2 linked regions of the Crateriforma spongiae genome follow. The main gene of each other region encodes a partner of the protein of the gene in region 2 in a complex. Links are inferred from orthologs where the notes say so. Each region holds a gene or a part of one and is shown on either strand. Other genes may lie near its edges.

The links.
Region 1: the proteins of HFP54_RS15915 (region 2) and mnmG are in contact, whole or in part, in a solved structure (PDB 9HIP), measured with the Escherichia coli proteins. The link is inferred for Crateriforma spongiae from one-to-one orthologs.

What each region holds. Positions count from the first base shown.
Region 1 is NZ_JAAXMS010000002.1:128,232-131,476, reverse strand. Bases 215-3,131 are described here. They hold mnmG (tRNA uridine-5-carboxymethylaminomethyl(34) synthesis enzyme MnmG), read right to left. Parts: upstream 2,639-3,131; coding sequence 791-2,638; downstream 215-790. Other genes in these bases: HFP54_RS04690 (hypothetical protein), read left to right, coding at 2,960-3,131; HFP54_RS04700 (hypothetical protein), read left to right, coding at 507-794; feoB (ferrous iron transport protein B), read left to right, coding at 215-522. Also shown: more of feoB, read left to right, coding at 1-214; more of HFP54_RS04690, read left to right, coding at 3,132-3,245. UniProt on the Escherichia coli protein: NAD-binding protein involved in the addition of a carboxymethylaminomethyl (cmnm) group at the wobble position (U34) of certain tRNAs, forming tRNA-cmnm(5)s(2)U34.
Region 2 is NZ_JAAXMS010000005.1:531,994-535,227, forward strand. The notes cover bases 73-2,978. They hold HFP54_RS15915 (tRNA modification GTPase), read right to left. Parts: upstream 2,264-2,978; coding sequence 881-2,263; downstream 73-880. Other genes in these bases: HFP54_RS15910 (MBL fold metallo-hydrolase), read right to left, coding at 73-726; HFP54_RS26215 (protein-disulfide reductase DsbD family protein), read right to left, coding at 2,352-2,978. In the rest of the region: more of HFP54_RS15910, read right to left, coding at 1-72; more of HFP54_RS26215, read right to left, coding at 2,979-3,234. UniProt on the Escherichia coli protein: Exhibits a very high intrinsic GTPase hydrolysis rate. Involved in the addition of a carboxymethylaminomethyl (cmnm) group at the wobble position (U34) of certain tRNAs, forming tRNA-cmnm(5)s(2)U34.

The sequences.
Region 1 (3,245 bases), on a different replicon or contig from region 2:
AAGCAACAGCTTGATGCATCGGAGTCGTCACCCGCCGGACCATTGATGCAACGTCGCGATGAAGTGTCGGAAGAATTGAAAGTGATCTCGTCTGATCTATTGGAATCCAGCTTGCTGGGCCGAGTCGGTCATGCCATCGAGCCCGCCGTTCGACCTTTGGGCTGGGATTGGAAAATCGGCGTCGGCGCGTTGGCAAGTTTTCCGGCCCGTGAAGTCATCATCAGCACCCTGGGCACCATTTATTCACTTGGCGGGGACGTCGATGAAGAAGACGAAGGCCTGATCGGTGCGATCCGTGCCGCGACCTGGCCCGACGGATCACCGGTCTACACCGTACCCACGGTGCTTTCGGTGATGGTGTTCTTTGCCCTGTGTGCGCAGTGTGTCAGCACGCTGTTGGTGATTCGTCGCGAAACAAATTCGTGGCGTTGGCCGGTGTTTAGCTTTACGTACATGACCGTCTTGGCATACATCGGAGCGATGTTGACCTATCAAGTCGGTTCTTTATGGTCGGCGGGATGATGGGCGATGCATCTTGGCCCCAAACGATCGCGGCGTTGGTGATCGTGTTCACGGCTTTGGCGTTTGTGGTTCGACGCGTGATGCGAAACTTGCATGCCGCATCCAGCGGTTCAGGAATCCAGGGCTGTTACAACTGCGCGAAATCTAAACCGTCTTCGTCGGGACCGAAGCAAGTCCCGTTGGTTTCATTGGGGACGCCGTCTCGTCGTGACGCACCGGAAAACGATGCGTCGGAACATTCCGCCCAGGGCGGCGATCCCAAGCAGGTCTAAGACCGGTTTTCCAAATGTGCCAACACCAACGCCAAGTCGGCGGGGGTGATGCCGCTGATTCGTTTGGCTTGGTCCAGACTGACCGGACGAACGCGGTTCAGTTTTTCTTTGGCTTCGATTCGCAATGCGTCGATCGACAAGTAGTCGAAGGAAGCAGGGATTTTCTTGTCCGCATGACGGCGTTGTTTTTCAACGTCCGCTTTTTGGCGGGTGATGTAGCCTGCGTATTTGATGTCGTACAGACATTGTTGGGCGGCTTCATCGTCGATCGCGGAAAGCTCCGGTGCAACGCCGCGCATCACATCCCAGTCGACTTCGCTGCGACGCAGGTAGACGTCACCTGGTGTCCCGTCCACGCGGATCTTTTTCAGCAAGTCCATCGCGTGTTCGATTTGTTTCTTCTTGTCATCAAACCGCTGTCGACGTGGTGAATCGATCAAACCAAGTTCGTCGGCGATGGGTGTCAGACGCCGATCCGCGTTATCCTGGCGCAGCAACAGCCGAAATTCCGCACGGCTTGTAAACATGCGATACGGTTCGTCGGTGCCGGCGGTTACCAGGTCGTCGACCAAAACACCGATGTACGCTTGATCGCGACTGGGGACCCAGGTCGACTGGCCGGCGACCAACCGTGCGGCGTTTAGCCCTGCGATTAAACCTTGTCCGGCGGCCTCTTCATAACCTGTCGTACCGTTGATCTGGCCGGCAAAGAACAGCCCCGCGACGGTCTTGGTTTCCAGGTGTGGCCACAATTGTGTTGGTGGACAGAAGTCGTATTCCACCGCATAGCCGTACCGCATGATCTGGGCCTTTTCACAGCCCGCGATCAGCGGAAACATCTGGTCTTGGACGTCGCGTGGCAGACTGGTCGAAATTCCGTTGACATAGACTTCGTGCGTCTGTCGCCCCTCGGGTTCTAGGAATAGTTGGTGTTCCGACTTGTCGGCGAATCGGACGATTTTGTCTTCGATCGACGGACAATAACGCGGGCCTCGTGATTCGATTCGACCGCTATACATCGGTGCCCGGTCCAGGTTGTCGCGAATCAGTTGGTGGACGTTTTCGTTGGTGTATGTCAGATGACAGGGCATTTGCTGGACGTCCAGCTTGCCGGACATGAACGAAAAAGGTTTCGGGACCGCATCGCCGGGTTGAACATCCAGGGCGGCGAAGTCGATGGTTTTGGCATTCAAACGGGGAGGGGTTCCGGTTTTGAAACGATCAATTTCAAAACCCAGTCGACCGAGCGCACCGCTGATGCCTTGCGTGGTACCCTCCCCTGCCCTGCCCCCGGCGGTGGTCGACATGCCGGTGTGCATGATCGCTTGCAGGAACGTGCCCGTCGTCAGCACCACGGTCGGAGCAAGGTATTCGGCATCGCCACGGACTTTGACGCCCACAACACGATGGCGGACGCCACGTTCGATGGCATCGGGATCGGTCTCTTCGGCCGTGATCAGATCGTCCACGGTTTCCTGGCGAAGATCCAATCCGGCTTGGGATTCGATGGCCAGTTTGATGTGTTGTTGATAGCCCCGCTTGTCGGCTTGGGCCCGCGGGCTGTGCATCGCGGGGCCTTTGCGGACGTTCAACAGTCGAAACTGAATGCCCGTGGCGTCGATGGCTTGGCCCATCAGTCCGCCCAGTGCGTCGACTTCGCGGACGATCTGGCCCTTGGCCACACCGCCGATCGCGGGATTGCACGACATCTGGCCGACCGTATCCAGGTTGGTCGTCAGCAAGGCGGTTCGAGCCCCCAGACGTGCCGAGGCCGCCGCGGCTTCGGTTCCCGCATGGCCGGCGCCGATGACAATGACGTCGTAGTGGTAGCGGACGTTGGACATGGGCAAATTCAGTCGAAATCGTCAGAAACGTGGAAAAATTGAGTCGGGGGGGCGCGCGGATTCCGGCTCGTGAACGAATTGGCTCAAGAGCTGCCTGGACGTCACCCGAATTTCGATACTGTGACCGCGCCTTTTCGTGAAGGCCTGAAACCTGTCGTCGCCAGAATCGAATCGAGACCGATGATGATGCCCGGCCGTCCAGAATGGCGCCACGATTCATGGATCGTAGCCGCAAGTGTGCGGTGGGTCAGCCGGCTGCGCCGCCCCCGGTCCCGTGCGTTTGGAATCCGCGATGGGTCACAGTCTTTCGCCAAATTTCGAATGTTCAAGTCCCAATGCAAGATTGACCCGCCCGTGGCAATGGTCCTATCGAATGCGAAACCTGCCGGAAAGCTGGACGCCGCCGTCGTGCTTGGTGACCGGAACGTCGGCCGGTGGCCGGCTGCGCCTCGGATGATCGTCCGTTGTTTTGTAGCGGCGGTCGCATTGGCTGGCAGCGTCGGGTTCGCACAAACGCCCGCATCGCCCGACGCCGGACCGCCCGCAAGCACGGTGGTGCCCGATGGTGGCAGATCGCCGGAGCCATCGGGAGCCGTCGAAGCCGCAA
Region 2 (3,234 bases):
GTTTTTGAATTTGTCGGATCGGTCGCGATAGTCATCGACGTGCATGTGCCCGTGCTTGTGAATCTTTTCCTTGCGGTGTTCGGGCGCGACGAAGGTCATTTCGCTGATCAAGATTCGCGCATCGTAGAACTGCGGATTCTGGTCCAGTCCTTTCGGATTGGTGTCGCCCGTGTACGCGAACACGGGCACACGCGTTTCGGCGGTGACCTCGGTGCCCGACATTCGCAGGTCGCGGATTTGTTCGCCCGACAGATCGGTGTATTCGGGTTTCAATTTGTGGCGACGTTGGTAGACGACAAAACCAAGCGAATCGATCGTGTGTCGCGTCTCCACCGCTTCGACCAAATACTCGCGTCCGATCTCCGTTTCATCGCCGCCCAACAGACCGACCAATTCGCATGGCATCGCGCCGCGGTCAAGCGTGCGAAAATCCTGTAGCATCTTCCAAGCCGGATCGACGGCCGAATCAGGCAGATAAATGATTGGCGGGTCCATCTTCATCATGCGACGCCGCGACACGTAGGCGGGCAACGCGGCAATGTGGTCCAGGTGGGCGTGGCTGATGAACATGGTCGACGTGCCCATGAAATCCCACGGCTGGACACCCACGTCGAACAGCAACTTCAGCTCGTTGACCCGCCAACACGTTTGCACCGCGGCGCGCGAATAACCTTCGATGGTCAGTCCGCCGTGTTCGTGGCGAAGCAGGGGAATGTTCTCAACCATGGGAACGGGTGACGTGTGCCTGGAAATCTGCCTGGATGGGAATCCACAAGCTTGGTGGAAAATGCCCGGCGCTGGGAGAGGGCTGGACAAAAGAAAACACGCGGTTCGACGATGCGTCGACGTGGACCGAAGCTGCGCTGGCACCGGGCCGTCGCTATTTTCCGATACAGAATCGGCCGAAAACCCGGTCCAGAATGTCGTCGGTGTACACGACCCCGGTGACTTCGCCCAAGGCGTCGGCGGCGGTACGGATCTCCGTGGCAATCAATTCCTGGCCCTCGTCAATCTCCGACAGTCCGATCGCCGTTCGGATGGCCCCGGCGGCCTGGGCCAGTGATTGACGACATCGCGCCGCGGTACCGGACACGGACACCGAATCGGTCCGGTCGGTTCGATCCAGTTCTGAAAAGATTCGATCGACCAAATCATCGATGCCCTGGCCGGTCACGCTGCTGGTCAAACAGCCGCCGGCGGAAACATCGGTATCCGTATCGTTGGGCGATTGCAAATCGGCTTTTGTCCAAACGCCAATCACATGTCGACCGGCCGAATCAATCGGCCGATCATCGCTTTGACTCGGACGTGTGACGTCAACGCAGTGCAGCACCACGTCGGCCCTGCGAATGGCTTGTGCGGTCATCCGCTGTGCGATTTCGGAAATCGATTTTTGGGAATCTGACGTTGCGGCGGTCCGGCCAGCGACCGCTTCGAAGCCAGCGGTATCGATCAATTCCAATTGCCGGTCGCCGACCGTCACATGAACGCTGACGGTGTCACGCGTCGTGCCGGGAACGTCGGCGACCAAGGCCGCATCATGACCGCTGATCGCGTTGATCAAACAGCTTTTTCCCGCGTTGGGTTGCCCGCACAGAACGATTTTCGGCGTTTCATTCGACTCGCCACGACTTTCCAGCGTCGCCGACGTCGATTCCAGCGTCGCGGCGATGACATCCAATCGCCGCCGCAGTTCGTGCGGCTGGATGAATTCAATGTCTTCGTCGACAAAGTCCAAGCCGGCTTCGACATCCGCCAACAGGTCCAGCAATTGATCACGCAACAGCAACAGTGGCCGCGAAAAATTACCAGCCAACTGCTGCAGCGCCTGGTCCAATGACCGGTCTTGGTCCGCGTCGATCACCCCCAAGACGGCTTCGGCCTGAGTCAGATCCAAACGTCCGGCCAGAAACGACCGCAGCGTGAATTCGCCCGGACGCGCCGCCCGAGCCTTGAACTGGATGGCCCGCTGGACCATCGATTCCAGCACGGGCAACGATCCAATCGTGTGAATTTCCGCCGAGGGTTGCCCGGTGTAGCTGCGGCCATCGGGCCAGATCAGCACGTCAGCGTGAATTTCGCCGATGGGGGCGCCGCAATCAATCGCCGCTCGCTGGCGCCGGCCGGCAGTCAAGTCCACGGGGCCACCCATCAGTCCCGCCAGGACGTCCATGACATCATCGCCGGAAAGTCGCACGATGCCTCGCGGGGCGGGACAAAGCGGTGATGCGATGGCCACAATCGTGTCGTCGGTATTGAACATCACCGACTCCCAGAAACCGGCACGTCGAAGAACAAATACGGAACCGCAAGCATGGCGATGGCGGGTCGCCAGTTCGACGGCCGCCGCTTCAACGGGTCGTGACCAATTGGCGTGACGTGTCGCCGGATCCCTTGGCGATTTGTGAATCCACGCTCGGACCCGCTTTTCGCAAGGCATCCAAAACCGACGTCTGACTGACCAAGTCGCGCAAGATGATCGGTTCGGTGGGGTCGGAGCCCGGGAAGACCACCAATAGCGGGATCGAATTGCTGCGGAGTTCCGCCAGCTTGGATTTGATTTGATCGTTCCGGTCGCTCCAGTCGGCCAACATCGGAACGGCGTCCAGCTCGTCAACCAACTCACGCGTCTTTTCGGTGTCGATGGCAAACTTGCTGTTGATCTTGCAGTTCACACACCAGCTGGCGGTGAAATCCAGCATCACCGTGCGGCCTTCGTCATGCAACGCCTGCAAACGGGCTTCGCTGTAAGGCACCCAGCCCATTTCGTCGTCCACCGGCGCCAATGCTACGAACGATCCGATGCCAATCACTGCGGCCGCGGCCAATCCACCCGCCCAAGCGAACAATCGCTTCTGTACGGTTTCCCAATTGGGAACGCGACCGATGATCCAGCATCCGAACCAAACGCCGATCAGGCTGACGAACACCGGCAGTTTCAGATCGTCGGCAAAGCCGGCAAAGAAAAACGCAACGGTTCCCAGCAACAAGAACGCTAGGAATTCCTTGAACGTTTCCATCCAGCCGCCGGGCTTGGGCAGCCAAGCGACCAGCTTCGGATTCAATCCGATCAACAGGTACGGCACAGCCATTCCCAATCCGACCGTCATCATGACCAGGAACTTTTCCGGTCCCGACAGAAAGATCGACAATCCAAAAATGGTTCCCAACAGCGGGCCGCTGCAGGGTGTTGCCAGAATCGTTGCAAAAATGCCTTTGGAAAACGCTCCGGCG